One region of the Streptomyces sp. NPDC005070 genome, then DNA from elsewhere that is predicted to be linked to it. Evidence: riboswitches for the same ligand, from Rfam matches in the RefSeq annotation. Region 1 holds a riboswitch; each other region holds the start of a gene.

Region 1 (8,436 bases):
GAGGGGCAGACGATCTCCGAGGGCACGGAAGGCCGCCTTTGAGCCTCACCAACTCGCAGGCGCGGTCGATCCGATTCGCTTGTCGGTGCTGTCAGCCGGCCGCGTCGAGGCCGGTCCGGAAGCGCAGGTGCAACTCCTTCACCTGCTCGGCCAGTTCGGGGACCGGGCCGGCGGTCTCCAGGCCGGGTACGACGTCCCGGATGGACAACGGGCTGAGGGGCGAGGTGATGGGCACGCCCCACTCGGCCTTCCAGTCCCGGGCCTGCTGGGACGAGCTCGCGTACACGATGCGGCCCAGTCCGACCCAGCCGTGCGCGGCCGCGCACATCGGGCAGTGCTCTCCCGAGGTGTACACGGTCGCCGCGGCCCGTTCCTCGGGGCTCAGATTGGCCGCGGCCCAGCGGGCGAGTTCGAACTCCGGGTGCCGGGTCGGGTCCCCGGTGGTGGACTCGCGGTTGCGGTCCTCGGCCAGGACCTTGCCGTCCGCGTCGGCCAGCAGCGAGCCGAACGGCCAGTCACCGGCGTCGACGGCCTCGGCCGCCAGGTCCAGGCAGCGGCGGAGATGAGCGAGGTCGGCTTCGCCGACGACGGAGGACGGGCCGGTGTCGTCGGCGTGGGGGCTGTCGCCGTGGTGGGTTTCGTGGGCGTTGGGGGCCACTGTGGCTCCGTCTCTGTGGGCGTGGGTGGGGGCTATGCCAGGTGCGCGGCCACGGTGGCCAGCGCCTGCCACGCCACCTCGGGCCTGAGGGTCTCGTCCGGGTCGCCGTTGTAGGGGTCGAGGACCACCGTGCCGGCACCGGCGAGGCGCAACTGCTCGATGTCGTCGAGGATCTGCTCGATGGTGCCTTCGCCGGCTCGGCGGTCTGGATGGTCGACCGGCTTCCGGGTGAGCCGGAGAACGATGCGCGGCGCCAGACCGGGTACGGGCCGGCCGAGTTCGTCGGCGATGTCCTTCAGGCGGTCCACCGCGTCACGGAACCACGGCATGGTGAACCGGAGCGGATGCCACGGCAGGCCGAGGCGGGCCGCCCGGCGCAGTCCCGCGTCGCTGTTGCCGCCGATCCAGACAGGAATCTGCCCGCTCCGGTAGTCGGCCTCGTCGGCCCACGCGGTTCGCAGGGTCTCCAGCAACTCGTCGGTCAGCGCGCCACGCCGCTCGAAGGGAACGCCGAGCGCGTCGAATTCCTCCCGGGCCCAGCCGACACCGACACCGAGGATCAGCCGGCCGCCGGAGAGCTGATGCAGGTTGGCCGCCATTCTCGCGACCAGCAGAGGATGCCGGTAGGGCGCGATGAGAACCGTGGTGCCCAGCTTTACCCGGGTCGTTAAACCGGCCAGCCAGGAGAGCGTCGTAAAAGGATCGTAGAACGGGGCGGGATACTGTTTCGCGACATCCGATGTGATGGCCACGTGGTCGGAGACCATCAATAGGTCGAAGCCGAGGCCTTCCACCGTCCTGGCCCAACGGGAAAGGGTTTCCGGGTCGGTGCCGGGTCCGAAATTGGGGACATTGACGCCTATCTGCATGGTCCGACCCTAGCAACCGCGCACCAATGGTGGGCAGTTGGTTCTCGCGCTTTTCCGGCCGCAGCTTACGCTTCACTCCGAAGGTCCGGTCCCGTGCAATACGATTGCAATCTGATGACTCATCAGATTGCAATCACATTGCTTGTCGCGCGCCCTTGACGCCGGGAGAACCGGGAACCTACGGTGAGCGCGAGCTACGAGTTCCGGTGATCAAGCCCTGGCTGGCCGGACGGCAACCCTCGACGCAGTGGGGTGCCCCAGGTGAAGGCTCGGCGGATCTTCCTGTTCTGCAAGTGCGTTCCCACCGGTCCGAGGGCCGACGACATTCCCGGGAGGACGGCGTGCCAACGGGCCTTGTGCTGTGCTCCCGGCGCCACGTGGATCTCCTGCTGGTCTGCAGCTGTCTCTGTCACGGCTGACCCGCACCCACTCCTCACCCTCCTTCACACGACAGCGCGCGCTCGGCATGCCCCGCCTGCCGAAGCCCCTTCGTGCACCCCACCATGCGGAAGCAGAGACCAGCCATGGCACAGCACAACACCACCAGACCCTTCCGGTCGCTCGGCGCGATGTCCCTCGGTACGGCGCTCCTGGTGGCCCTGACCGGCTGCACGAGCAGCAAGACCTCCACCGGCTCCACGGAAGCGGGGATCACCGTCGGCACGACGGACCAGGTGACCGCCCTCGACCCGGCGGGCTCCTGGGACGCGGGCTCCGGCACCATCGCGAGCGAGGTCTTCGCGACCCTGCTCAGCGTGAGGAACGGCGCCACGGAGGTCTCCCCGGACCTGGCCACCGGGATCGAGCCGACCGGACCCAAGGAGTACACGGTCACGCTGAAGAAGGGCCTGAAGTTCGCCAACGGCCACGAACTGACGTCCTCCGACGTCAAGTTCAGCTTCGACCGCACCTTGAAGATCGCCGACGAGAACGGTCCCTCGTCCCTCCTGTACGACCTCGACTCCGTCGCCGCCCCGGCGCCGACCACCATCGTCTTCACCCTCAAGTCGGCCGACGACAGCCTGTTCCCGCAGGTGCTGTCCACCGCCGCCGGCTACGTCGTCGACGAACAGGTCTTCCCCGCGGACAAGATCCTCGACGACAAGTCGATCGTCGCGGGCAAGCCGTGGAACGGTCCGTACGGCGTGCGCAGTTACGACAAGAACTCGCTGGTGTCCTTCACCGCCAACAGCGCCTACGGCGGCGGTCTGGGCGCCGCGAAGACCAAGAACGTCCAGTTGAAGTACTACACCGACGCGAGCAACCTCAAGCTCGACGTCCAGCAGGGCACCGTCGACGCCGTCTACCGCACGCTCACCACCGCCGACCTCGACGACCTGTCCAAGAAGAAGGACATCAAGGTCCACACCGGCTCGGGCAACGGCATCCGCTACATCGTCTTCGACTTCCGGACCCAGCCGTACGGCACCAGGACCAAGAAGCCCGACAAGGCCAAGGCGCTGGCCGTACGGCAGGCCGTCGCCGACTCCGTGGACCGGGCCCAACTCGCCCGGCAGGTCTACAAGAACAGCTACCAGCCGTTGTACAGCTCCGTGCCCGACGGCCTCACCGGCGCCACCGCCTCCTTCAAGTCGCTCTACGGCGACAAGAAGGGCGGCCCCGACAAGGCTGCCGCCGCCGCGCGCCTCAAGGCGGCGAAGGTGACCACCCCGGTCACCCTCAGCCTCCAGTACAACAGCGACCACTACGGCTCCTCCTCGGCCGACGAGTACGCGCTGGTCAAGACCCAGCTCGAGGCCACCGGACTGTTCAAGGTGAACCTCCAGTCCACCGAGTGGACCCAGTACGGCAAGGACCGCGTCAAGCACCTGTACCCGCTCTACCAACTGGGCTGGTACGCCGACTACCTGGACGCCGACAACTACCTCTCGCCCTTCTACTCGGCCAACAGCTGGGTCGCCAACGACTACTCCGACCCCGCCGTCCGTGAGCTGATCAAGAAGGAGGAGACGGAGACCGACACCGGCCGGCGCGCCGAACTGCTCGAAGAGGCGCAGGACAAGGCCGCCGCCTCGGTGCCCCTGCTTCCCCTGCTCCAGGGGTCCACCGCGATCGTCACCCGTACCGACGTCAGCGGTGTGCCCGACGAGCTGAGCAGCGCATACCAGTTCCGCTGGGCCGGGCTCGCGAAGAAGTGAGCGCCCCGACCCAGGACATCCCCGGCGCCGCCGCTCCGGCCGGCGGCGCCGCGGGATACGGACTCACCCGCTACCTGGTGGTCCGCTTCCTCCTCATCATCCCCACCGTGCTCGTCCTCGTCAGCCTGGTCTTCTTCCTGATGCGCGCCACCGGAGACCCGATCAGCGCCGCCTTCGGCGACCGGCTCACCCCGGACCAGCTCCAGGCCAAGCTGCACCAGGCGGGCTACGACCGGCCGTTGCTCACCCAGTACCTCGACTACCTCAGGTCCCTGGCCACCGGCGACTTCGGCCACACCGTCACCGACAACCAGCCGGTGACCCACGTCCTGGGCACCTACGGCGCCGCCACCGCCGAACTCGCCTTCAACGCACTCGTCGTGGCCCTCGTGGTCGGCGTCCCCCTGGGCCTGGTGGCGGCCACGCACCGGGATCGCGCGCCCGACGCGGCGCTGCGCCTGTTCGCCGTCCTCACCTACGCCACCCCCGTGTTCTTCGTGGGACTGCTGCTGAAGCTCGTCCTCGCGATCCGGCTCGGCTGGCTCCCCGCGTCCGGCCGGGCGAGCACCGACGTCCAGCTCTTCCTCCAGGACCAGTCCAGCACGACGGGGCTCTACCTCGTCGACGCCCTGCGCAGCGGCGACGGAGCGGCTGTCGTCGATGTCCTGAAGCACGCGGTCCTGCCCGCCCTCGCGCTGGGTCTGCTCGTCGCCGGCATCATCCTGCGACTGGTCCGCACCAACCTGATCGGCACCCTCTCCGCCGACTACGTGGAGGCCGCCAGGTCCCGGGGCGTGGCACCCCTCCGCCTGGTCACCCGCCACGCGGCCCGGCCCGCCCTGATCCCCGTCGTCACCGTCCTCGGACTCCAGGTCGCCGGACTGCTCGGCGGAGCGGTGCTCACCGAGACCACCTTCGAGTGGAAGGGACTCGGCTACGAACTCGCCCACTATCTGACGGTGCGTGACTTCCCGGCCGTGCAGGGCATCGTGGCCCTGTTCGCCGTCGTCGTGGCGGTGACGAACTTCCTCGTCGACATCCTCGCGGCCCTCATCGATCCCCGAGTGAGGTACTGAGCCGTGGCACAGCTTCTCCTCCGCCGGCGGACACCTTTGCCGGAGCGCCTGCGCACCGGCGGCGCGGTGCAGCGCGCCATGCTGCTCACGGGCGTGGTCCTCACGGCGCTCTTCGTCCTCGCGGCGCTCCTCGGCCCGCTGCTCGCCCCGCGCGGCTATGCCCAACTCCAGGACGGTTCCGGTCTGTTCGGATCGCAGCAGCACCCGAGCGGAGCCCATCCGCTGGGCACCACCATCGCGGGGTACGACGTCCTGTCCCGCACGGTGTGGGGAGCCAGGACCGCGCTGGAGATCATTCTCGCGGCACTGCTGCTGTCGGTGGTGCCGGGCACGGTCCTGGGCCTGGTCTCCGGATACCTCGGCGGCAGGCTGGACCGGTCGCTGGTCGGGCTGGCCGACGCGCTCTACGCGTTCCCGCCGCTGCTGCTCGCCATCGTCATGTCGATCGTGATCAGCGGCGGCAGGTCGAGCCTGGCCGGTGGTCTCGGCGCGGCCGCCTGCTCGGTGGCCGTGGCCTTCGTCCCGCAGTACTTCCGTGTCGTACGGGCCGAGGTGATCCGGGTGAAGGCGGAGCCCTTCGTGGACGCGGCCCGGGTGATCGGCACCGGAACCCGGCGGATCATGTTCCGGCACGTGCTGCGCAACTCGGTCCGCACCCTCCCGCTGATCTTCACCATCAACGCTTCCGAGGCCATCCTCACCCTCGCCGGGCTCGGCTTCCTCGGCTTCGGCATCGAGCCCAACTCGGCGGCCGAGTGGGGATACGACCTCAACCGCTCGGTCGCCGACGTCACTTCGGGGCTCTGGTGGACCGCGGTCCCGCCCGGCCTGGCCATCGTGCTCACCGTGCTCGGCACCACCCTCCTCGGCGAGAGCCTCACCGATCTGGCCGACCCCCGGCTCCGGCGGCGGGCCGCGGCGCCCACACCCACGACGACGGACGGAGGCACGGACGATGACTGACCTGCTGCGCATCGAGAACCTGCGGGTCACGTTCGCCACCGACGCCGGACCGGCCCCCGCCGTGAAGGGAGTGAACCTGGCCGTCGCTCCGGGAGAGACGCTGGCCCTGGTCGGCGAGAGCGGCAGCGGCAAGACCGTGACCGCCAGGTCGGTCCTCGGCCTGCTGCCCGCCACCGCGACGACCCGCGGCCGGGTGCTGCTCGGCGACGGCACCGCCGACCCGGCCGAGGACGTACTCACCGCGCCCCCGGCCCGTCTGCGCGAACTGCGCGGCACCCACGCCGCGATGGTGTTCCAGGAGCCGTCCACGGCCCTGAACCCGGTCTTCACCATCGGCTGGCAGCTCACCGAGGGACTGCGGGCCCACGGACACGGCGGCAGTAGGGCCGAACGCCGTGCCATGGCCGTCGACTGGCTCGACCAGGTCGGCATCCCGGACCCGGCCACTCGCGTGGACCACTACCCGCACCAACTGTCCGGCGGTCAGAAGCAACGGGCCGTCATCGCCATGGCCCTCGCCCTCGGCACCAGGCTCATCGTGGCCGACGAGCCCACCACCGCGCTGGACGTCACCGTCCAGGCGGAGATCCTGGAGCTCCTGCACCGGTGCCGCACCGACTTCGGTACCGCGGTGCTCCTCATCACCCACAACATGGGCGTGGTCGCCGACCTGGCGGACCGCGTGGTGGTGATGCGTGAGGGCGAGGTGGTGGAACAGGCGCCGGTCCGCGCGCTGTTTGCGACGCCCGGCCACGCGTACACCCGGGAACTACTGGCCGCCGTCCCGGTCTTCGGCCGGCAAGGAGGCCGCGCGCCGGCCTCCGCCGCGCGGACCGGGCCGCCGGTCGTGCGGGCCGCCGGGCTGGTCGTGGAGCATCCGGGACGGCTCAGGAGGAAGGGCTTCAGGGCGGTCGACGGCGTGAGTTTCGAGATCGGATCGGGTGAAGTGCTCGGGCTGGTGGGGGAGAGCGGCAGCGGCAAGACCACCATCGGCCGGACGGTCGCCGGTCTGACGGCCGTGACCGGCGGCGAACTCGACGTGTTCGGCGAGCCCTTGACGACCCGGCGACGCGCACGCGGCCGGGCCGGCCACATCGGCTACGTGTTCCAGGACCCCGCGGCCAGCTTCAACCCGCTGCTGACCGTCGCCGACAGCGTCGCCGAACCACTGGCCGTCCACCGGCGCGAACTGACGGCCGCGGCGATCCGCGCCGAGGCCGAGGCGTTGCTGGAGTCGGTACACCTGCCGCGCGCCTACGCGGACCGCTACCCCCACGAACTCAGCGGCGGCCAGCGGCAGCGTGCCGCGCTGGCCCGTGCGCTCGCCCTGCGGCCCCGGCTGCTCATCGCGGACGAGCCCACCTCGGCCCTCGACGTGTCCGTCCAGGCGAAGGTGCTCGGCCTGTTCGCCGAACTCCAGCGGGAACTGGGCTTCGCGGCACTGTTCATCAGCCACGATCTCGCCGTCGTCGAGCAGGTCGCCGACCGTGTCGTGGTCCTGCACCGCGGCCGGGTCGCCGCGTCCGGTTCGACCGCCGACGTACTGGGCAGTCCACAGGACGACTACACCCGCGGACTCCTCGCGGCACTGCCGGTCCCCGATCCGGTCCGGCAGTCCCGGCGGCGGGATCCGGTCCCCGACGCCCGGGAGGAGCGGGATACCCTCCGTTCCCACAGTGCGGTGGACGCCCTCGACGAAGGAGCGGCAAGGACATGACCGGTAGACGCCGCGCACGCCGATGGGCCGACGTGTTCGCCCGGTGGACCTCCGGTCTGCTGGCGGTCGGCTCCATGCTGTCGGGATGCCCGCTGCCCGAGCCCTCCGTCCACCGGGATGAGCCGGACCGGACGCCGGACACGAGCCGCCGGCCACCGGCCGGCCACCCGGAGCGGCCCGCGGGGCACGTCCCGCCGACGGACGTGGAGCGGGAGCTCTGGTGTGCTTTGGGCATCGAGGTCCGACGAACATATACGTGAAGCCACGCCGGAGGACCCTTACGACGCCACCCCATAGGGGGACAGCTCGCACGGGATTCAGGCCCGATCACGTGAAAATTCGTGTGATGTGAGAGCGTGCAGGGCGTGAGTGAGACACCGACCAATACCCTGCAATACCGCCTCGACGGCCCGGAAGACGCTCCGGTCCTCATACTCGGACCCTCGCTCGGCACCACCTGGCACATGTGGGACCGGCAGATTCCCGAGCTCTCGAAGAGCTGGCGGATCTTCCGTTTCGATCTCCCGGGACACGGCGGAGCACCCGCCTATCCGGCCGGATCGGTGGCCGAACTCGCCGGACGGCTGCTGGCGACGCTCGACCGGCTGGGCATCCAGCGTTTCGGGTACGCGGGCTGCGCGTTCGGCGGGGCCATCGGGCTCGAACTGGCGCTGCGCTGCCCCGAGCGGGTGGCGTCCCTGGCGCTGATCGCCGCCTCGCCCCGTTTCGGCACGGCCGACGAGTTCCGGCAGCGTGGGGTGATCGTGAGGTCGAACGGCCTGGACCCGATCGCCCGTACCTCGCCCGAACGCTGGTTCACGAGCGGCTTCGCCGCGGCCCAGCCCGCGATCACCGAGTGGGCCGTGCAGATGGTCCGCACCACCGACCCCGGCTGCTACATCGCTGCCTGCGAGGCGCTCGCCGCCTTCGACGTGCGGGGCGAGCTGGGCATGGTGGGTGTTCCCACCCTCGTGCTGGCCGGTTCCGACGACGA
Region 2 (8,436 bases), on a different contig from region 1:
CTCCTCACGCAGCCCCGCCGCTCGAGCGAGGCGGGAATGACGTAACCGCTCACCAGGAAGAACAGCATGACGCCGTACCGGCCGATGTCGATCTGGGGCATCACCTGCTTCCGGAACTCCGTCATGAAGGAGTACGAGGAATGGTCGACCGCCACGAGCAGCGCGGCGATCCCCCGCAGGGCGTCCAGCCGGCCCAGCCGCGGGGACCCGGCGGATCCGCCGGACGCTGGTGGACGCGACACCGGTGAAGGCCGCCGCGGAAGCGGCCGGAGAACGGGAGGTGCGGGTTTCATGGAGGCGCCTGCCTGGACCGGGTCCTGTGGGTGTCGGCCGCGCCGGACCGGCATTGAAGCGGGCACGGCGAGCGGGGCGGCCCGGTCCGGCGGCTCGCCGGAGTTCTGTTCGCGGGGCCGTGGAATCCACATGGAAGTGCGGACACCCGGCGACGCGGCGCGGGACACGCCCTGATGAGTCGGCTTTTGCCAGGATTGCTTACTTTCGCCTGGATCGCCTGCGCGCGGGTCGACGCCTCACGGCCTGCCGGAGCTCTTCGTCGTCATCCAGCGCTCCGCGCCGGGAATGCGTCGTTTCCGGGGATGGGACAGAGTGATGGCATGGGCCACCTGTGGATGACGTGGTCGCTCGAGGGCGTCGGATCGGCCGGCCAGAACGTCCCCGACGTGGAAGCGGCCTGCCGCTCTCTGGTCGGCTCCGTGGAGCGGTCCCGGCGGGTCTTCGAGACGACCGAGCCGTGGGAGGAACTGCGTGATTCGGCGCTGGTGCTCCAGGACCGGATTCTGGGTCAGGGGCGCGAGGTCCTGGAGCAGGGCCGGCGGTGGAACTCCACGGTGAACGGTGTCAGCATCCTGCTGGTTCCGCGCGAGTGACGGGTCCGGGCGGGTGACCGGTCCGCGCGAGTGTCGGGTCCCGGCGAGTGACCGGTCCGGACGCCGGGCCGGTGGCCGCGGAACGGCGAATGCCGTTCGCGCGAGGAACCACCCACCTGCCCGGCACACACGCTTCCGCCGGAAGCGTCAGACCTCCGCCCCGAGCGGCACCACGTCGTGCGCCTGCCGGAACGCCGAGTGATCACCGAGACGGCGTACGTAGTCCAGGAGCCGGGGGCGCGAGCCGAGGGCGCGGGACCGGCCGAGACCGATGAGCGCCGTCCACACGTCCACGTCCGCCGCCGTGAGGAAGTCGCCCAACACGTAGGCGCGTCCTACGAGTTGGCAGTCCAACAGGTCCAAGGCCCCCGCGAGCCTCGAAGGCGCGGCGGACGGGGTGACATCGCGGTCCAGCAGATCGCGGAGGGCTTCGATGTCGGCGGCCAGGGACGGAGGACGGAGCGTGGAGGGGCACGTCGTGGTGTGACCGGAGAGCAGCCCGGCGAGATCGCGGAGGATGGCGGGCGGGTGGTTGCTGACGATGCGTCCGCTCCACCGGTCGCACAGGGCGGGCGCCGTGAGCGGCCCGTCGAAGTGATGCTCGGTGGCCTCGTAGGCGCGGCGCAGTGAGGCGAAGGCGTCGGGTGTCCGCGCGGGGTCCGCCAGGAGTGTGGTGGCGACCGAGTCCCGCAGTCCGAGCAGTCCGAGCGTGATGGCGATACGCAGCGAGAACGGACAACTCCGCGACAGATACAGCTCGTAGCGGTGCGGAGCGGGGTAGAAGCCGCCGGCGAGACCGACGCCGATGCGGCTGTCGACGCGGTGGGGGAGCGCGGACGGGGTCGACGTCGGCTTGAGCCGAAGGGCAGAGGGGAGCGAAAACTGGTCACAGGGGCGTGAGTTGGCAGTGCTGGACGTGCGCGAAGCTGTCTCGGGCATGACTCTCCCTGGGGGAAGGCGGAAGCCACCGCCGCTTTGTGGGCACCGGCGGCCGGATGCGGATTGACTGCGCTCGTCGCGCCGGTCCGGATCGAACGGACCGGCCGCGGATCAGTAAGCGCTGGAGACGCGCAGGAGGTCGATGTGCAGACGCCTCGTCAAACCGCTCTTGGGCAATTCCCACCGGTCCTGGCTCAGGGCTCGCGAGACGCGAGACCACGCTTGCCCCGCCACGCCGGCGGGACCCGGTCGTCACCCGGGGCACCCCGTCGCGGTGGAAGGGTTGCCTGTCAGCGGGCCGGGGCCGATGACCACTGGAGCGGGGTGTACCCGTACCGTGGCGCTGACAATCGTGACCGTCCATGCCAGTCTCGATGCGCCCCGTTGCGCCGTCAAGAAGGCCGTACGCACGGTCTCACCTGGTGGTCACCCGCATTGACATTGTTTTCCGGACAGGCCTAACCTGCGGCGCACCACAGGATGCCTTTTCGGCCGGAGAAGAAATGGTGACGGCGATGCACGGAGCTGACGGGACGGCCGCATGGCGGCGCCTCGGCCGCAATGTGCTCTGCGCCGACCGCTCCGTGGACCTGCTGCGCGTCAACAGCGCCCTGTGTACGGGCATCTGTCGCTCCCTCAGCCAAGGCTGACAGTCTCTCCGATTCCTCGCCCACCACGAACGCGCGGCTCCTCCGGGGCATCGGCGTTCACGTCGTCGGCGATCACGAACTGAGGGCTCGTCCGCATCCCTCGCGATCACGAACCGACGGTTCCTCCGAGCCATCGGCGATCACGAGCCGAGGGTGACGCCAGGTCTTTGACGACCACGCGCCGACCGGCTCCACCGAGCCCTCGGCGACCACCGCTGTCGCGAAACGCCCTTTCCCCGTCCGGCCCTCGTCCCGCAGGGGCCCGCGCATCGCCGTGTACCGAGCCGTCCCGCTCGGCGGTGCGCCGCCGCCCCGTGGTCCGGGGTGTCCGAATCCGCTGGAGTTCTCCATGAGCCAACCTCCCGGCGCCGCTGTGTCCTTCGGATCAGCACCGCCCGCCGAGGCGATCCCTCGCAACGATGTCCCCGTCGCGTCCGAACGACCGGCGGCCCAGCGGGTCCTTCCGCTCCGGCGACCCGGACGCTGGATCGTCACGGCCGTCGTGCTCGTGCTCGTCGCCCAGATCGCCCACGGACTGGTGACCAACCCCTTCTACCAGTGGGATCGCTTCCGGTACTGGTTCCTGCGCCCGACCATTCTCGACGGCCTGCTCATCACCCTCGAAGTCGCCTTCTACAGTGCGCTCCTGGGGCTGCTCGGCGGCATCCTGCTGGCCCTGGCCAGACTCTCCCGGAGCCCGGTGCTGCGCGCGGTGAGCTGGGTCTACACCTGGCTGTTCCGGTCGGTGCCGCTGATCGTGGTTCTGCTCTTCCTCTACAACTTCAGCGCGCTGTACCAGACGTTGAGCGTCGGAGTGCCGTTCGGGCCGGCCTTCTTCACCTTCGACGAGTCCCGCCTGGCGACGGACATGGCCGTCGCCGTCGTCGGACTGAGCCTGAACGAGGCGGCCTACGCCTCCGAAGTGGTGCGTGGCGGCATCCTCTCCGTCGACCAGGGCCAGCACGAGGCGGCTTCCGCCCTCGGTCTGCCGAAGCGCTACCAGTTCGCGAAGATCGTCTTCCCGCAGGCGCTGCGCTCCATCACCCCCAACTACGTGAACCAGTTGATCGGTCTGATCAAGGGCACCTCGCTGGTCTTCTACGTGTCCCTGCTGGACCTCTTCGGTTCCGTGCAGAGCATGGGCAGCACCTACCCCGGCGACATCGTGCCGCTGCTCCTCGTCGCCACCGCCTGGTACCTGATCCTCACCAGCGTCGTGTCCGTCATCCAGTTCTACGTTGAGCGGCACTACTCACGGGGCGCCCTGCGCACCCTGCCGCCGACTCCGTTGCAGAAGGCGCGGAACGGTCTGCGCGACGTGCGGGCCCGGTTCCGGAGGGAGACGGCGATATGAGCGGCGAGACGCATCTGACGACCGTGAGGACACGGACGGCTCCGGCCGTTGAGGTGGCGGACGCGGCTCCGGCCGCCGAGATCGCCGACGCGCTGCGGGTGGAGCCCGCCGCCGTCGAGGTGCACGACGTGCACAAGTGGTACGGGGCTCAACGGGTTCTGGACGGCGTGGAGTTGACCGTGCGACCTGGCGAGGTGACGGTCGTCCTCGGTCCGTCCGGCTCCGGCAAGTCCACGCTCCTCCGGGTGATCAACCACCTGGAGAAGCCCGAGATCGGTCACGTCAGCCTGAACGGCGAGCTCATCGGCGTACGCAGGCACGGCGACCGGCTGAGAGAGCTGAGCGAGCGGGCCATCCTCGCCCAGCGCAGCCGGATCGGGTTCGTGTTCCAGAACTTCAACCTGTTCCCGCACCTGACCGTGCTCGACAACGTGGCCGCGGCTCCGGTGGCGACCGGCAGGCTGTCCAAGGCCGCGGCACAGGAGCTCGCACGCGATCTGCTCGCCCGGGTGGGCCTGGCCGGCAAGGCCGCCGCCTACCCCCGGCAGTTGTCCGGCGGCCAGCAGCAGCGCGTGGCCATCGCCCGCGCCCTCGCCCTGCGCCCCGGAGTCATCCTCTTCGACGAACCCACCTCCGCGCTCGACCCCGAACTCGTCGGCGAAGTCCTCGCCGTCATCAAGGATCTGGCCCACAGCGGCACCACCCTCGTCATCGTCACGCACGAGATCGGCTTCGCCCGAGAGATCGCCGACCGTGTGGTCTTCATGGACGGCGGACGCATCGTCGAACAGGGCCCGCCCGAGCAGGTGCTGGACCATCCGCGAGAAGCGCGCACCAGAGAGTTCCTGAGCAAGGTGCTCTGACCGCTTCGCATCCGACGCGCAGCGGGACACCGCTCGACGAGGTGTTCCCTGCCCCCGCCGCCCCGACCCACGTCGGGGCGGACCCCCGATTCGGCGGCCCGCCGGGACCGTTCCCCCACATCTCTCATCGCACACTCGACAAGGACAGCCATGCGCACCCTCAGCCTGAACCGCACAGCCCTCCGCGGCGTCGCCGCCATCGCCGCCGTCGCCTCTCTCGCCGTCTCCCTCGCCGCCTGCGGCGGAGACAGCGACGCCGCCACTCGGACGGGTACCGACGCGGCCGGAACCGTGACCGTGGGCGCGCTCTCCAACGGGGCCGCGAAGGAGACCACATTGAAGGTCTCCGAGGTGAAGTCCATCAGCGCCGAGCTGCCCAAGTCCGTCGCGGAGAGAGGCACGTTGGTGGTGGGCATCGGCGCACTGCCCGCCGGGTCGCCGCCGCTGAACTTCGTCGGACAGGACCAGAAGACGCTCACCGGCAGCGAACCCGACCTGGGCAAGCTGGTCGCCGCGGTCCTCGGACTGAAGCCGGTGGTGAAGAACTCGACCTGGGAGAACCTGTTCGTCGGGGTCGACAGCGGCAAGGTCGACGTCGCCTTCTCCAACGTCACCGATACCGAGGAGCGCAAGAAGAAGTACGAGTTCGCCTCGTACCGCCAGGACAACCTCGCCTTCGAGGTGCCGAAGAAGAGCACGTGGAACTTCGACGGCGACTACCGGAACCTCGCCGGCAAGACCGTCGCGGTGGGTGCCGGCACCAACCAGGAGAAGATCCTCCTGGAGTGGAAGGACAAGCTGGCCAAGTCGGGCGAGAAGCTCACCGTCAAGTACTACCAGGACAACAACGCCACGGCCCTGGCGCTGAACAGCGGGAGGATCGACGCCTCCTTCGGCCCCAACCCGGCCGTCGCCTACCACGTCACCCAGAACGCCAAGTCCCCCCACCCGACCCGCAACGCCGGCCAGTTCTCCGGCGCGGGCGCGACGATCCAGGGGCTGATCGCGGCCACCGCGAAGAAGGACAGCGGTCTCGCCAAGCCGGTCGCCGACGCCATCAACCACCTGATCAAGAACGGCCAGTACGCCAAGTGGCTGGCCGCCTGGAACCTCTCGAACGAGGCGGTGGAGACCTCCCAGGTCAACCCGCCCGGCCTGCCGCTCGACAACTCCTGAACCACCGCCCGCGCCAAGGGACTCCGCCGCGCCGCGGCGGAGTTCCGGGGCGTGTCCGGCCGCGTTCCAGATACGGAGAATCCGCACCGCCATGGCCACCAGCGTCCACCCCGCACCCGCCCCTTCCCCGCGTCCGACCGCACCGCACGTCCTCGACAACGCGGCGTGGGCCGCGTTGACCGGTCCGCACGCCCACCTCGCCGAGCGCGTCGGCCGGGCCGCCCGCTATCCCGCGGACGTGTCCCCGTTCACCGCCCTCGCGGACCCCGCCGACCCGCGTTCGTGGGACGACCTGGCCGAACTGGTCGGTCCGGGGACCCTCACCCCGGTCACCGCGGTCCAGTCCGTGCCCGACGGCTGGACGATCGAACACAGCGGCGACGGGGTCCAGTTGACCGCCACCACGCTGCACTCCGAGCCCGCCCCCGAAGCGGTACGACTCGGCCCCGCCGACGTGCCCGAGATCCTCGACCTGATCGCCTTCACCCGGCCCGGTCCCTTCCTGCCCCGTACCGTGGAGCTCGGGGCCTACCTGGGCCTCCGGGAAGGCGGCCGACTGATCGCTCTGGCCGGTGAGCGCCTGCGCCCGCCGGGGTGGACCGAGATCAGCGCCGTGTACACCCATCCCGACCACCGGGGCGAAGGCCTGGCCACCCGCCTCGTGCGCGCGGTCGCGGCGGGGATCAGGGAGCGGGGAGACACCCCCTTCCTCCACGCCGCCGCCGACAACACGAACGCGATCCGGCTCTACGAGTCGATCGGCTTCACCCTGCGCCGCCGCACACGGTTCGTGCTCGTCCGCACCCCCGGCGGACAGCGGACCGTGCCCGCGGGGCAGGAAGAGGCCGGGCCGCCGGAAGAAACGGCGCACCGGTGAAGTTGGGCTTGTCGAGGGCCGTGCGGCACCCCGACGGGGACCCGCAGGGGCCGGGCGGACGAGGGACCCGGGAGTACCGGGCCGATGGGGCGGAGGTGAGACACATGCGTCATGTGTCCCGCCGTGCGCCGCGACCGCTCGCGCCCCCGCCCCTGCACCTGTACGGCCGGCCGCACATCGATCTGCTGCGGGTCGCCGGCGCGCTCTGTCGCCCCTGACCTGTTCCCACGCAGCCCCGCCCCGCTCGCCGGGGCGCGATTCCTCGTACGGCCGATCAGGAAGGCACCCCCGTGTCCTCGTCACCCTCACCTCTGCACCTTGCCGTCGCCCTCGACGGCGCCGGATGGCACCCGGCGGCCTGGCGCGAACCCGTCGCCCGGCCCGGTGAACTGCTCACCGCCGCCTACTGGGCCGATCTGGTCACCGAGGCCGAGCACGGTCTGCTCGACTTCGTGACCATCGAGGACGCCCTCGGCCTCCAGTCCTCCTCGCCCACGGAACCCGACGGCCGCACCGACCAGGTCCGCGGCCGCCTGGACGCCGTCCTCATCGCGGCGCGGATCGCGCCGCTGACCCGTCACATCGGCGTGGTGCCGACCGTCGTCGCCACCCACACGGAGCCGTTCCACATCTCCAAGGCGATCGCCACCCTCGACTATGTGAGCACCGGCCGTGCCGGTGTGCGCGTCCAGGTCTCGGCCCGCCAGAACGAGGCCGCGCACTTCGGACGCCGTACGATCCCGCCGTTCCGCATCGAGGACTACGGCACGCCCGCCGGGCAGGAACTCGTGACCGACCTCTTCGACGAGGCGGCCGACTACGTCGAGGCCGTCCGCAGGCTCTGGGACAGCTGGGAGGACGACGCGGAGATACGCGATGTCGCCACCGGGCGCTTCATCGACCGCGACAAGCTCCACTACATCGACTTCGAGGGCCGCCGCTTCAGCGTCAAGGGCCCCTCGATCACGCCCCGGCCGCCCCAGGGGCAGCCGATCGTCAGCGCCCTGGCCCATGCCACTGTCCCGTACCGACTGGTGGCCAGGGCCGCCGACGTCGGCTACGTCACCCCGCACGACGCCGGCCAGGCGCGTGCCGTCGTCGAGGAGATCCGCACGGAACAGAGCGCGGCGGGCCGCGGGGACGAGACCGTGCACGTCTTCGGCGACCTCGTGGTCTTCCTCGACGACGACCCCGGTGCCGCCGAGGCCCGCCGTGAGCGATTGGACGCCCTCGCGGGCCACCCATACACGAGCGACGCCCGGATCTTCACCGGAACGCCCACCGAACTCGCCGATCTGCTTCAGGAGTTGGGCGAGGCGGGACTGTCCGGATTCCGGCTGAGGCCCGCCGTCGCCGGACACGACCTCCCCGCGATCACCCGGGCACTGGTACCCGAACTCCAGCGCCGGGGCGTGTTCCGGCGGGCCTACGAGGCCGACACCCTGCGCGGACTGCTCGGGCTCGCCCGCCCCGCGAACCGCTACGCCACCACCGCCTGAGCCGGAAGGACCCCCGACCATGAGCAAGCCGCTCAAGCAGATCCACCTCGCGGCGCACTTCCCCGGCGTCAACAACACCACCGTGTGGAGCGACCCCGAGGCCGGCAGCCACATCGAGTTCAGCTCCTTCGCGCACTTCGCCCGCACCGCCGAGCGCGCCAAGTTCGACTTCCTGTTCCTCGCCGAAGGCC
Region 3 (8,436 bases), on a different contig from region 1:
CGATCTTCCGCCGTACGGACGACGGGAGGGTGCGGACAGGCCCTGGCGGGGCGCGTGTAGCTCAGGCGCTCAGAAGATTCCTGCGACGCAGCAGGGAGGCCAGTGAGGCGGCGAACTCCACCGGGTCGACCGGCAGGGTCACCGCGGCGTCGGCACGGCTCCAGGTGGCCAGCCAGGCGTCCTGCGGGCGTCCGATGAGCACCAGCGCGGGCGGGCAGTTGAAGATCTCGTCCTTGATCTGCCGGCACACCCCCATGCCGCCCATCGGCACCGCCTCGCCGTCCAGGACACAGACGTCGATGCCGCCCTTGTCGAGCTCCCTGATGACGGCGGCCGGTGTCGCGCACTCGACGAACTCGACGAGGGGAGCGTCCGGGGCGGGCCTGCGCCCGGTGGCGAGCCGCACCTGCGCGCGGGTGTTGGAGTTGTCGCTGTAGACCAGCACCGTGGCGGTCGGCTGCATTCTTCCTCCGAGACGTCAGCGTCGTACGGACATCGTGCGGTCGGGCTGATCGTCCCCGCCCGATGCGCGGATGCTACTCCCTTGAACACCTCGTCAGCACCGGTTCGGACACGGCTTCGATGGTCCATCCGGGCTGGACACACCCGGTCAACACCCCGAACGGCACCCCCCGGCGTGAGGGCGGGATAAGCGACCGACATAATGTCGGTCGTGGCGACAGCAACGACAGTAGAAACCGGGCACGCGCACCCGTCGGTCAATCGGCCGAACCTCACCAGCGTCGGAACCATCATCTGGCTGAGTTCCGAGCTGATGTTCTTCGCGGCCCTCTTCGCGATGTACTTCACCCTGCGATCGGTGACCGGGCCGGATCACTGGAAGGAAATGGCGTCCAGCCTGAACCTTCCGTTCTCGGCGACGAACACCACGATCCTGGTGCTCTCCTCCCTGACCTGCCAGCTCGGCGTCTTCGCCGCCGAGCGCGGGGACGTGAAGAAGCTCCGGATGTGGTTCATCGTCACCTTCATCATGGGTGCGATCTTCATCGGCGGTCAGGTCTTCGAGTACACCGAACTGGTCAAGAAGGACGGGCTCTCGCTCTCCTCCGACCCCTACGGCTCGGTGTTCTACCTGACCACCGGCTTCCACGGACTGCATGTGACGGGCGGACTCATCGCCTTCCTGCTGGTCCTCGGTCGCACCTACGCGGCTCGGAGATTCACTCACGAGCAGGCGACCGCCGCCATCGTCGTGTCCTACTACTGGCACTTCGTCGATGTCGTCTGGATCGGCCTTTTCGCCACGATCTACCTGATCAAGTAATCGGGCCCACCGCCCGAAACATCCAGAAGCACCGACGCAGAAGATCCTGACACCGGGGTAATCCGTGAAAAAGCTCTCCGCACGACGACGCCATCCGCTGGCGGCGGTCGTCGTCCTACTCCTCGCGCTGGCGGCCACCGGGGGGCTGTACGCCGCGTTCGCACCCGCGGGCAAGGCACAGGCCGACGAAACCGCCCAGTCCCTCGGTATCACCGAGGGCCAGAAGCTGTACTCCGTGGGCTGCGCAAGCTGCCACGGAGCCGGCGGTCAGGGCAGTTCCGACGGTCCGAGCCTGGTGGGTGTGGGCGCCGCGGCGGTCGACTTCCAGGTCGGCACCGGCCGTATGCCGGCCCAGCAGCCGGGCGCTCAGATCCCGAAGAAGAAGGTCATCTACACGCAGGCCGAGATCGACCAGCTCGCGGCCTACATCGCCTCGCTCGGCGCCGGCCCCGCGATCCCGACCAAGAACCAGGTCAGCCCCGAGGGCGCGGACATCGCCAAGGGCGGTGAACTCTTCCGTACCAACTGCGCTCAGTGCCACAACTTCACCGGCAAGGGCGGCGCGCTGACGCACGGCAAGTTCGCGCCGAGCCTGGAGGGTGTCGACCCGAAGCACATCTACGAGGCCATGCAGACGGGCCCGCAGAACATGCCGTCCTTCCCCGACACCACGCTGACGGGGAAGAACAAGCAGGACATCATCGCGTACCTCGACGCGGTCAACGGTGACGACACCGAGAGCCCGGGCGGTCTTGAGCTGGGCGGCCTCGGGCCGGTCAGCGAGGGCCTGTTCGGCTGGGTCTTCGGTCTCGGAACCCTGGTCGCCGTCGCCGTCTGGGTCGCCGCTCGGACCGCAAAGGCCAAGAAGTCATGAGTAGCCAAGACATTCCAGAAGAGAACGTGCCCGCTGTGCGGGCCTCCGACGACCACGCCGGTCACGGTCATGGTGCGGTAGCCGTCGCGGACGAGCAGAACCCGTTCGCGGACCCGGGGCTGCCGCCCCACGAGCACCGCATCCAGGACATCGACGAGCGGGCCGCCCGGCGGTCCGAGCGTCTGGTCGCCCTGCTGTTCGTGCTGTCGATGGTGGCCACCGTCGGCTTCATCGCCGCGTACGTGGCGATCCCGAACGACAAGTCGATCTTCGTGTTCCCGCTCGGGCACATCGGCGCGCTGAACTTCGCGCTGGGCATGTGTCTCGGTGTGGCGCTGTTCTCGATCGGCGCGGGCGCGGTCCACTGGGCCCGCACCCTGATGTCCGACATGGAGATCGCCGACGAGCGTCACCCGATCGAGGCGGAGCCCGCGGTCAAGGCCAAGGTCCTGGCCGACTTCAAGGACGGCGCCAGGGAGTCCGCGCTCGGCCGCCGCAAGCTGATCCGCAACACGATGTTCGGCGCGCTGGCCCTGTTCCCGCTCTCCGGTGTCATGCTGCTGCGCGACCTCGGCCCGCTGCCCGGCACGAAGCTGCGCCACACGCTGTGGTCCAAGGGCAAGCTCCTCGTCAACATGAACACGAACGAGCCGCTGCGTCCCTCGGACCTGGCCGTCGGTTCGCTCACCTTCGCCAAGCCCGAGGGCCTGGAGGAGCACGACGAGGACTTCCAGAAGCAGATCGCCAAGGCGGCCCTGATGATCATCCGGCTCCAGCCGGAGGACATCAAGGACAAGCAGGAACTCGAGTGGTCCTACCAGGGCATCGTGGCGTACTCGAAGATCTGCACCCACGTCGGCTGTCCGATCTCCCTGTACGAGCAGCAGACGCACCACGCGCTGTGCCCGTGCCACCAGTCCACCTTCGACCTCTCCGACGGTGCCCGGGTCATCTTCGGCCCGGCGGGTCACGCCCTGCCGCAGCTGCAGATCGGCGTGAACGCTGAGGGCTACCTCGAAGCGCTCAGCGACTTCAAGGAGCCCGTCGGTCCTGCATTCTGGGAGCGCGGATGAGCACTACCACCACCTCCGACTCGCGCCCCTCGCGCGAGAAGGCACCCGCCGGTGAGCGGGTCGCCGACTGGGCCGACGGCCGTCTCGGGATCTACTCCCTGGCCAAGTCCAACATGCGCAAGATCTTCCCCGACCACTGGTCGTTCATGTTGGGTGAGGTCTGCCTCTACAGCTTCATCATCATCATCCTCACGGGTGTGTACCTGACCCTGTTCTTCCACCCGTCGATGAACGAGGTGGCGTACCACGGCAGCTACGTCCCGCTGCAGGGCCAGTTGATGTCCGAGGCGTTCAACTCGACCATGCACATCTCCTTCGATGTGCGCGGTGGTCTGCTGATCCGTCAGATCCACCACTGGGCCGCGCTGATCTTCCTCGCCGGCATGTTCGTGCACATGATGCGCGTGTTCTTCACGGGTGCGTTCCGCAAGCCGCGTGAGGTCAACTGGGTCTTCGGATTCCTGCTGTTCGTCCTCGGCATGTTCACCGGCTTCACCGGTTACTCGCTCCCGGACGACCTGCTCTCCGGCACCGGTGTCCGCTTCATGGAAGGCGCGGTCCTGTCCGTGCCGATCGTGGGCACGTACCTGTCGTTCTTCCTGTTCGGCGGCGAGTTCCCGGGCGGCGACTTCGTGGCCCGCTTCTACTCGGTGCACGTGCTGCTGCTGCCGGGCATCATGCTCGGCCTGGTCGTCGGCCACCTGATCCTGGTCTTCTACCACAAGCACACGCAGTTCGCGGGCCCCGGCAAGACGAACAACAACGTCGTCGGCATGCCGCTGCTGCCGGTCTACATGGCCAAGGCCGGAGGCTTCTTCTTCCTGGTCTTCGGTGTCATCGCGGCCATCTCGGCGATCGCCTCGATCAACCCGATCTGGACGATGGGTCCGTACCGTCCGGACATGGTGTCCACGGGCGCCCAGCCCGACTGGTACATGGGCTTCTCCGAAGGCCTGATCCGTGTCATGCCGGGCTGGGAGATCAACCTCTGGGGTCACACGCTCGTCCTGGGTGTGTTCATCCCGCTGGTGATCTTCCCGCTGGTCCTGGTCGCGATCGCGGTCTACCCGTTCATCGAGTCCTGGGTCACCGGCGACAAGCGCGAGCACCACATCCTGGACCGCCCGCGCAACGTCCCGACCCGGACCGCGTTCGGTGCCGCCTGGATCAGCTGGTACTTCGTCCTGCTCGTCGGCGGCGGCAACGACATCTGGGCCACGCACTTCCACCTGGCGATCAACTCGATCACCTGGTTCGTGCGCATCGCCTTCTTCGTCGTGCCGGTGCTCACCTTCATCGCCACCAAGCGGGTCTGCCTCGGCCTCCAGCGCCGGGACCGGGACAAGGTGCTGCACGGCCGCGAGTCGGGCATCATCAAGCGGCTGCCGCACGGTGAGTTCATCGAGGTGCACGAGCCGCTCAGCCAGGACGCGCTGCACACGCTCACCGCGCACGAGCAGTACAAGCCGGCCGAGATCGGCCCGACGGTCGACGAGAACGGTGTCGAGCGCAAGGTCTCGGGCACGCAGAAGCTGCGCGCCAAGATGAGCGAGGGCTTCTACGGGGACGAAGGCCAGATCCCCAAGCCCACCGTCGAGGAGTACAAGGAGATCGCGAGCGGCCACGGCCACCACTGATCCCTGATCCCCGGCTGTTCGCCACGGCAGGAGCCCCGTCCACGCAATGGACGGGGCTCTTCGCCGTCTCCGGGCTGGATAGGGTGGACTCACCCGGTGGTGCGGGGCGATCCACCCCGCGTCACCCATGACCGTGTCACCCGCGACCGCGTGACCCACGAACCCAGGAGCGACCATGAGCGCTGTGAACCCCGCTGGAGGCGACACCGCGGCGGGCCGTTCCTGGCCCGCGGTACTGAACGGACTGCTCGAAGGCCGCGACCAGAGCGCGGACGACACCGCCTGGGCCATGGACCGCATCATGCGCGGCGAGGCGACCGACGCGCAGATCGCCGGGTTCGTGGTGGCCCTGCGGGCCAAGGGCGAGACCGTCCAGGAGATCGCCGGACTCGTCCGCGCGATGTACGAGCACGCCAACGTGATCGAGGTGCCCGGACACACCGTCGACATCGTCGGAACGGGCGGCGACGGCGCGAAGACCGTCAACATCTCCACGATGTCCTCGATCGTGGTGGCCGGCACCGGCGCCAAGGTCGTCAAGCACGGCAACCGGGCGGCGTCCTCCGCGTCCGGGGCGTCGGACGTCCTGGAGAAGCTCGGCGTCAATCTCCAACTGCCGGTGAGCCGGGTCGCCGCGGTGGCCGAGGAGGCCGGGATCACCTTCTGCTTCGCGGTCAAGTTCCACCCGGCGCTGCGTCATGTGGCGGCGGCCCGCGGCCAGTTGGGCATCCGGACCACCTTCAACGTGCTCGGACCGCTGACCAACCCGGCGCGGGTGAAGGCCCAGGCGGTCGGCGTCGCCGATCCCAGGATGGCGCCGATCGTGGCGGGCGTGTTCGCCGAGCGCGGCAACTCCTCGCTCGTCTTCCGCGGCGACGACGGCCTCGACGAGCTGACCACCACCGCGGGCTCCCACGTCTGGGTGGTCCGCGACGGCAAGGTCACCGAGGAGCGCTTCGACCCCCGCGACGTCGGGCTCGACATCGTCCCCGTGGAGGCCCTGCGCGGCGCCGACGCCTCGTACAACGCGGAGGTCGCCCGGCGCCTCCTGGACGGCGAGAAGGGGCCCGTACGGGACGCGGTCCTGCTGAACTCGGCGGCCGCCCTGGTGGCCCTGTCGCCGACCGGCGCGCCGCTCGCCGAGCAACTCCGCGCCGGAATGGAGAAGGCCGCCGAGGCCATCGACTCCGGCGCCGCCAAGCGCACCCTGGAGCGCTGGGTGGCCGCCAGCAACGCCTGATCCACCCGGGATCCCACGCGAGACGCGGTCCGGATCGTGGACCGCGTCTTGCGTGGGGAAGATCCTCTGGCAAGATGCTGTACCAGGTCATGAGTGACAGCCATCAGGCCCCGGCCGGCTGTCCGGCAACCCTCCGTCCGTGGCGGGGTGCCCCGGGTGAAGACCAGGTCGTAGGCAGCGAGGCCTACGGCAAGCGCGGACCCCTCCCGCTCTCCGGGCGGACAACCAGGGGTCCTGGTCGTTCGAGGGAGCCTTCTGTGAGCAAGCGAATGCGTTAGGGCGCCGAGCCCCGCCTCCGCACACGCCTTTCACCCTTCTCCCGCGCTGAGCGCCGTCCTCCGGCGGCCGGCTCGCGCGGTGATTCCGCCTGCCTCTCACAGGAGCTCGCCATGTCTGCTTCCACCGTTGCCACCGACCGGACCGTTTGTGCCCCTCTGTCCGTTCTCGGCCGGGATGTCACCGTCCCGCTCGTCACCGGCGGCGAGGTGACCTACGCGGCGCTCGACTACGCCGCCAGCGCGCCCGCCCTCCAGCGGGTGTGGGACGACGTGGCCGCGTACGCGCCGTACTACGGCAGCGTCCACCGGGGCGCCGGCTACCTCTCGCAGCTCTCCACCGACCTCTTCGAGAACGCCCGCAGGACCGTCGCGGAGTTCCTCGACTGCCGCGCCGCCGACCAGGTGGTCTTCACCCGCTCCACCACCGACTCGCTCAACCTGCTCGCCGCGGCGCTCCCGGCCGGCTGCCAGGTCTTCGTCTTCGAGACCGAGCACCACGCCTCGCTGCTGCCCTGGCGTGACGCCCGGGTGACCTACCTGAACGCCCCGCGCACCCCCGCCGAGGCCGTCGAGACCCTGGAGTGCGCCCTCGCCGCCCGCGACCCTTACGGGCCGGCCCTGGTCTGCGTCACCGGCGCATCGAACGTCACCGGGGAGCTGTGGCCGGTGCGGGAGCTGGCCGCCGCCGCGCACGCCCACGGCGCCCGCATCGTCCTCGACGCGGCGCAGCTCGCCCCGCACCACCCGGTGTCGGTCCAGGACCTCGACGTCGACTGGGTCGCGTTCTCCGGGCACAAGCTGTACGCGCCCTTCGGCTCCGGCGTCCTCGCGGGCCGCTCCGACTGGCTGCGCGAGGCCGACCCCTACCTCGCGGGCGGCGGGGCCAGCCGCAAGGTCACCCGGCGCGCGGACGGCGGCGTGGACGTGGAGTGGCACGACAGCGCCGCCCGCCACGAGGCCGGCTCGCCGAACGTCATCGGCGCCTACTCGATCGCGTCGGCCTGCAAGGCGCTCACCGACGAGGGCTTCGACAACCTGCTCGCCCGCGAGCGGCACCTGATCCGCACCGTCCGCGAGGGCCTCGCCGAGGTCCCCGAGGTCCGCGTCCTCTCCCTCTTCGGTGACGACGCCCCGCGGGTCGGCGTCATCTCCTTCGTCGTCGAGGGCTGGAACAGCTCGCACTTCGCGGCCGCGCTCTCCGCCGAGTACGGCATCGGAGTGCGCGACGGCCTCTTCTGCGCCCACCCGCTCGTCCGCACACTCCTCGGCAGCGACCCGGAGACCGCGGGTGAGTGCGGAGCCCCCGAGGCCGCCCCCGGCGAGAAGTCCCTCAACGCCATCCGCGTCAGCTTCGGGGCCGGCACCCCCGACGAGCACGTCGAGCGGTTCGTCCGCGCGGTGCGCGAGCTCGTCAGGGACGGCGCGCGCTGGCAGTACCGCACCGAGGACGGCCGCTGCGTCCCGGCGGTCTGACGCCCACGGCAGCTCCGCCCGGAGGCGGCGCCGCGTCGGTCAGGAGTCGAGACCGATCGCGAACGCCGCCTCCAGGTCGTGCTGGGAGTACGTACGGAACGCCACGTGCGTGTCCGTCGCCTCGACGCCCGGGATCTTGCTGATCTTGCCGGGGATCACGTCCGCCAGGTCGTCGTGGGCCTGGACCCGGACCATGGCGATCAGGTCGTAGGTGCCGGTGACGGAGAAGACCTCGCTGACGCTCTCCAGCGACGCGATCGACTCGGCGATCTCGGGGATGCGGTCCACGCTGGTCTTGATGAGGACGATCGCGGTGATCACGGCTGGTTCTCTCCCTAGGGGCCGCTGCTGGGGATCTCACCCTACTCGCGGTCCACGGGACCCGGCCGCTCCACCGGGGGCCCCGGCAGGACCCTCCGGACGGGCACGACGGCCGGGCGGCGCCGGAAGCGGGCCCACGCGTAGACGAAACCCAGGGAGAAGCCCACGAGGTGGGCCAGATAGGCGACCCCGGGACCCGAGCTGCTGCGGCCCGCCGCCAGCCACTGCAGGGAGAACCAGAACGGCAGCACCACC
Region 4 (4,945 bases), on a different contig from region 1:
GCTGACCCTCTTCAAGGGTGCGGTAGCCGTCCATCTGAATCGCGCTGTAGTGCACGAAGACGTCCGCACCACCGTCGACCGCGATGAAGCCGTACCCCTTCTCCGCGTTGAACCACTTGACGGTGCCCTGAGCCATGCCTAACTCCCCTATTACTGGCCCTTGCACAGATCCACACTTCGCGGATCCGGGTCAGACCTCACCCCCCAACGGTTGGGGGTGTGCGCCGGAACGCGTCGACCGCGGCTGAATGTATCTGTCCAACTGCCCTCTGCAACAGGTCAATCGGACGAGAATTCTGGGCATGGCCGATCAATGATATGCGGAGAATGCGCAAGGATTCAGGGCAAGTCGGGCCCCGTAAATGCCATAAAATGCCCAAAAAGGTGAGCCATTTTGGCTACTTCTTGTCGCCCGCCGAACGGTCACTCATATGCGTCCGGCATGAAACCAACATCAAAATTGGAGCGACTTCCCCAACTCTAGCGCGTTCAACCCTACAGAATTGCCCCCTCCGCTTGTCTTACGGAGGGGGCAATTATGTGAACGCAATGTGTTCGGCATTACCGAGGGTAACGATCAGCCTCCGGCGACAGCCGGAATGATCGAGACGCCCACGCCGTCCGGAGTCGCCGTCTCCAGGCCCTGCTCGAAGCGCACGTCGTCGTCGTTGACGTACACGTTGACGAAGCGGCGCAGCTTGCCCTGGTCGTCCAGGACGCGCGCGGCGATGCCCGTGTGGTTCTTCTCCAGGTCGCCGATGACCTCGGCGAGGGTCGCGCCCTCGGCCGTCACCTCGGCGGCGCCACCGGTGTAGGTGCGCAGGATGGTGGGGATGCGGACGTTGACGCTCATGATGCGAGGCCAGCCTCTCGGAAGGAGTCGAGGTTCGGGCGGATGGTCGCGGTCAGCCCGGTGTCGGAGGCCACGGCGTCCAGGGTCTTGAGGCCGTCGCCGGTGTTCAGCACGACCGTCGTGAGGGCCGGGTCCAGGAGACCGTTCTCGATGAGCTTGCGGGTGACACCGACGGTCACACCGCCCGCCGTCTCCGCGAAGATGCCCTCGGTGCGCGCGAGCAGCTTGATCGCGTCGACGATCTGCTCGTCGTTCACGTCCTCCACCGCGCCGCCGGTGCGCCGGGCGATGTCGAGCACGTACGGACCGTCCGCCGGGTTGCCGATCGCGAGCGACTTGGCGATCGTGTCCGGCTTCTGCGGCCGTACGACGTCGTGGCCGGCCTTGTAGGCGACGGACACCGGGGAGCAGCCCTCGGCCTGGGCGCCGAAGATCTTGTACGGCTTGTCCTCGACGAGCCCGAGCTTGATCAGCTCCTGGAGTCCCTTGTCGATCTTCGTGAGTTGGGAGCCGGAGGCGATCGGCACGACGAGCTGGTCGGGGAGCCTCCAGCCGAGCTGCTCGCAGATCTCGTACGCCAGGGTCTTGGAGCCCTCGGCGTAGTAGGGCCGCAGGTTGACGTTGACGAAGCCCCAGCCCTCGCCGGCCGGGTCGCCGATCAGCTCGGAGCAGAAACGGTTCACGTCGTCGTAGTTGCCCTCGATGCCGACGAGCTCGCCGCCGTAGACCGCGGCCATGACGACCTTGCCCTGCTCCAGGTCGTGCGGGATGAACACACAGGAGCGGAAGCCTGCGCGGGCCGCCGCGGCGCCCACCGCTCCGGCGAGGTTGCCGGTGGAGGAGCAGGAGAGGGTGGTGAATCCGAAGGCGCGGGCCGCTTCGATGGCCTGGGCGACGACGCGGTCCTTGAAGGAGTGCGTCGGGTTGCCGGAGTCGTCCTTGACGAAGAGCTTTCCGGCGTCGACGCCGAGCTCGCGGGCGAGGTTGTCGGCCTGGACGAGCTTGGTCCAGCCGGGGTTGATGTTCGGCTTGTCCGCCACGTCCGCGGGGACGGGCAGCAGCGGCGCGTAACGCCAGATGTTCGCGGGTCCCGCTTCGATGCGCTTGCGGAGTTCCTCGGTGTCGTAGGCCGAGAAGTCGTAGGCGATCTCCAGCGGGCCGAAACACTCCTCGCAGGCGAAGACCGGGCCGAGCGGGACGCGGTGTCCGCACTCGCGGCAGGAAAGCGCCGCGGCCGGTCCGAGGTCCACCGCGTCGGCGGAGTTCGTGGTGCTTGCAACTGTCTGCGCAGCCATGGAGGCGAGGCCCTTTCTCCTCATCTTCCTCACGGCGCACTTCGCCGTGAGACGGATTTGGCACCTTCCCTAGCCGGGAGCCTCGCGACGCGATCGACATCGATCGGTACGAGACCGGCTGGAGGGTTGCCGGGGCTTCATCGGGCCGTATCCCTCTGCCCCTCTGGATGAGCGGTATTTGATTGTTGAACTGTTGAACACGATACGCGCCGACGATCCAGGACATGCGATGGTCATGCGCGTTGTTCAAGACTGTAACCGAAGGCCAGGACAGTTGAGATAGTCGTCCGAACCGCGAGACGACGGCAATCGATCTGCCGCTGGCCGCAGCGGGCACGCCGATGAGAGCGTGTGATCAGACAGTGAGGAGCCGCAGACGGTGCTGAGAGAAGTCGAAAGCTGGCTGAGCACACGCTCCTGGTCCGCGACCGACCGCCCGCTCCACAGGATCATGGCAGCCAAGCGCGTCACCGGGTCGACGGTGAGTGTCGTGCTGCCCGCGCTCAACGAGGAGGAGACGGTCGGAGAGATCGTCGCGATCATCCGCCACGACCTGATGCAGCAGGTGCCCCTCGTCGACGAGATCGTCGTCGTCGACTCCGGCTCGACCGACCGCACCGCCGCGGTCGCCGCCGCCGCTGGCGCGCGTGTCGTGCACCGCGACGACATCCTCCCGCGGATCCCGGCCGTGCCCGGCAAGGGCGAGGTGCTGTGGCGGTCGCTGCTCGTGACGAGCGGGGACATCGTCTGCTTCATCGACGCGGACCTCAAGGAGTTCTCGTCCGACTTCGTCTCCGGGATCGTGGGCCCGCTGCTCACCGAACCCGGCGTCGACCTGGTCAAGGCCATGTACGACCGCCCGCTGGCCGGCGGCGGCGGGCAGGGCGGCCGGGTCACCGAGCTGATGGCCCGCCCGCTCCTGAACATGCACTGGCCGCAGCTCGCGGGCTTCGTCCAGCCGCTCGGCGGCGAGTACGCGGCCCGCCGCTCGCTGCTCGAACAGCTCCCCTTCCCGGTCGGCTACGGCGTCGAACTGGGCATGCTCGTCGACTCCCTGCACCTGGTGGGACTGGACGCCCTCGCCCAGGTCGACGTCGGGGTGCGCAAGCACCGCCACCAGGACGGCCAGGCGCTCGGCCGCATGGCCGCCGCGATCTACCGCACCGCGCAGCTCCGGCTGGCGCGCGGGCACCTGATCCGCCCCGCCCTCACCCAGTTCGAGCGGGACCGCGACGGTTTCCGGCCGCGCACGTACTCCGTGGACACGGAGGAAAGGCCGCCGATGAGCGAAATCTCCGAGTACCAGACGCGCAAAGCCGCGTAGTCCGGCGCCGACGGCCGCCGATCGCATACGGCCGAAGGGCGCGTTTGAGCGTTTCGAGACGGGGCTAGGTTTCGAGGCATGGCTTCAACGCACGGTGCCCACAGGATTCTGGTCGCCTCCAACCGCGGCCCGGTCACCTACGAGGTACGGGAGGACGACTCGCTGCACGCCAGACGCGGCGGCGGCGGTCTCGTCTCGGGACTCTCGGCGATCGGGCCGGACGCGGGTGCCCTCTGGATCTGCTCCGCCCTCGGCGACGGCGACCGGGAGGCCGTCCGGCGCGGAGTCCACGAGGACGGCGTACGCATGCTGGCCATCGACGCCGCCACGCACGCCGACGCGTACAACGGCATCGCCAACTCCGTGCTGTGGTTCGTGCACCACCTGCTCTACCAGACCCCGCTGGAGCCGGTCTTCGACGCGGAGTTCCGGCGCCGGTGGGAGTCGTACCGGACCTACAACCGCGCCTTCGCCGAGGCACTGGCCGAGGAGGCGGCCGACGGCGCGGCCGTGCTGGTCCAGGACTACCACCTGTGCCTGGTGCCCGGGATGCTCCGCGAGCTGCGCCCCGACCTGCGCATCGGTCACTTCTCCCACACTCCGTGGGCGCCCGAGGACTACTTCCGGATGCTCCCCGACGACATCCGCGCGGAGCTGATGGCGGGCATGCTCGGCGCGGACCGGGTGGCCTTCCTGACCTGGCGGTGGGCCACCGCCTTCATGCGCTGCGCGGAGGGGACCGAACCCGGCCGCTACCGCGCCACCGGGACCTCGGGCGGCGCCCCCCGGACGATCGAGCACCTGGAGGGCGCCCTGCCGCCGGTGCGCGAGACCCGCGTCGGCGTGCACGGCCTCGGCGCGGACGCCGAGTTCCTGCGCGAGCGCTCACACCGCGCGGACGTCGGGGAACGGATGGCGGCGCTGCGCGAGGAGATCGGCGCGGACCGCAGGACGATCGTGCGCGTCGACCGGACCGAGCTGTCCAAGAACATCGTGCGGGGACTGCTGGCGTACCGGCAGCTCCTCGACGACCGTCCCGAGTGGCGCGAGCGGGTCGTCCACGTGGCGTTCGCCTATCCGTCACGGCAGGACCTCGCGGTGTACCGGGACTACACGGCCGAGGTGCAGCGGCTCGCCGACGAGATCAACGAGCGGTACGGAACGCCCGGCTGGACCCCGGTGGTGCTGCACGTGAAGGACGACTTCGCGCGCTCGCTCGCCGCCTACCGGCTCGCCGACGTCGCCCTCGTCAACCCCATCAGGGACGGCATGAACCTCGTCGCCAAGGAGATCCCGGTCGTCTCCGACGAGGGCTGCGCGCTGGTGCTGTCCCGGGAGGCCGGGGCGTACGAGGAACTGGGCGAGGACGCGATCTCCGTGAACCCGTACGACGTGACCGGGACGGCGCGGGCGCTGCACGAGGCACTCGGCATGCAGCCGGGCGAACGGGCGGAGCGCACCAAACGCCTGGCC

Evidence for each region. A riboswitch is a leader RNA that binds a small molecule or an ion and turns the genes downstream of it on or off. The one in region 1 is predicted to bind S-adenosylmethionine.
Region 2: it holds a riboswitch for S-adenosylmethionine, as region 1 does, so the genes downstream of both, ACWEBX_RS11060 (putative leader peptide) here and ACWEBX_RS34550 (ABC transporter substrate-binding protein) in region 1, are expected to answer to the same signal.
Region 3: it holds a riboswitch for S-adenosylmethionine, as region 1 does, so the genes downstream of both, ACWEBX_RS13760 (aminotransferase class V-fold PLP-dependent enzyme) here and ACWEBX_RS34550 (ABC transporter substrate-binding protein) in region 1, are expected to answer to the same signal.
Region 4: it holds a riboswitch for S-adenosylmethionine, as region 1 does, so the genes downstream of both, thrC (threonine synthase) here and ACWEBX_RS34550 (ABC transporter substrate-binding protein) in region 1, are expected to answer to the same signal.

What each region holds. Positions count from the first base shown of each region.
Region 1 covers NZ_JBSFZS010000184.1:4-8,439, forward strand. Annotated here, with positions in the region: gene ACWEBX_RS34540 (nucleoside deaminase) at 92-658, opposite strand; gene ACWEBX_RS34545 (LLM class flavin-dependent oxidoreductase) at 691-1,527, opposite strand; SAM riboswitch class IV at 1,720-1,829, shown strand; gene ACWEBX_RS34550 (ABC transporter substrate-binding protein) at 2,052-3,686, shown strand; gene ACWEBX_RS34555 (ABC transporter permease) at 3,683-4,762, shown strand; gene ACWEBX_RS34560 (ABC transporter permease) at 4,766-5,725, shown strand; gene ACWEBX_RS34565 (dipeptide ABC transporter ATP-binding protein) at 5,718-7,442, shown strand; gene ACWEBX_RS34570 (DUF6059 family protein) at 7,439-7,702, shown strand; gene pcaDC (bifunctional 3-oxoadipate enol-lactonase/4-carboxymuconolactone decarboxylase PcaDC) at 7,808-8,436, shown strand, end outside.
Region 2 covers NZ_JBSFZS010000023.1:69,270-77,705, reverse strand. Annotated here, with positions in the region: gene ACWEBX_RS11075 (acyltransferase family protein) at 1-242, opposite strand, end outside; gene ACWEBX_RS11070 (hypothetical protein) at 615-887, shown strand; gene ACWEBX_RS11065 (cell envelope biogenesis protein OmpA) at 1,035-1,826, opposite strand; gene ACWEBX_RS11060 (putative leader peptide) at 1,938-2,060, opposite strand; SAM riboswitch class IV at 2,040-2,184, opposite strand; gene ACWEBX_RS11055 (hypothetical protein) at 2,342-2,476, shown strand; gene ACWEBX_RS11050 (amino acid ABC transporter permease) at 2,826-3,830, shown strand; gene ACWEBX_RS11045 (amino acid ABC transporter ATP-binding protein) at 3,929-4,693, shown strand; gene ACWEBX_RS11040 (ABC transporter substrate-binding protein) at 4,844-5,869, shown strand; gene ACWEBX_RS11035 (GNAT family N-acetyltransferase) at 5,961-6,746, shown strand; gene ACWEBX_RS11030 (putative leader peptide) at 6,851-6,964, shown strand; gene ACWEBX_RS11025 (LLM class flavin-dependent oxidoreductase) at 7,037-8,245, shown strand; gene ACWEBX_RS11020 (NtaA/DmoA family FMN-dependent monooxygenase) at 8,265-8,436, shown strand, end outside.
Region 3 covers NZ_JBSFZS010000032.1:58,867-67,302, forward strand. Annotated here, with positions in the region: gene ACWEBX_RS13730 (hypothetical protein) at 62-463, opposite strand; gene ctaE (aa3-type cytochrome oxidase subunit III) at 665-1,285, shown strand; gene qcrC (cytochrome bc1 complex diheme cytochrome c subunit) at 1,350-2,159, shown strand; gene qcrA (cytochrome bc1 complex Rieske iron-sulfur subunit) at 2,156-3,232, shown strand; gene qcrB (cytochrome bc1 complex cytochrome b subunit) at 3,229-4,869, shown strand; gene trpD (anthranilate phosphoribosyltransferase) at 5,045-6,109, shown strand; SAM riboswitch class IV at 6,195-6,311, shown strand; gene ACWEBX_RS13760 (aminotransferase class V-fold PLP-dependent enzyme) at 6,499-7,860, shown strand; gene ACWEBX_RS13765 (Lrp/AsnC family transcriptional regulator) at 7,900-8,181, opposite strand; gene ACWEBX_RS13770 (rhomboid family intramembrane serine protease) at 8,223-8,436, opposite strand, start outside.
Region 4 covers NZ_JBSFZS010000259.1:205-5,149, forward strand. Annotated here, with positions in the region: gene ACWEBX_RS37090 (cold-shock protein) at 1-136, opposite strand, end outside; gene ACWEBX_RS37095 (MoaD/ThiS family protein) at 578-853, opposite strand; gene thrC (threonine synthase) at 850-2,148, opposite strand; SAM riboswitch class I at 2,166-2,322, opposite strand; gene ACWEBX_RS37105 (glucosyl-3-phosphoglycerate synthase) at 2,528-3,472, shown strand; gene ACWEBX_RS37110 (alpha,alpha-trehalose-phosphate synthase (UDP-forming)) at 3,551-4,945, shown strand, end outside.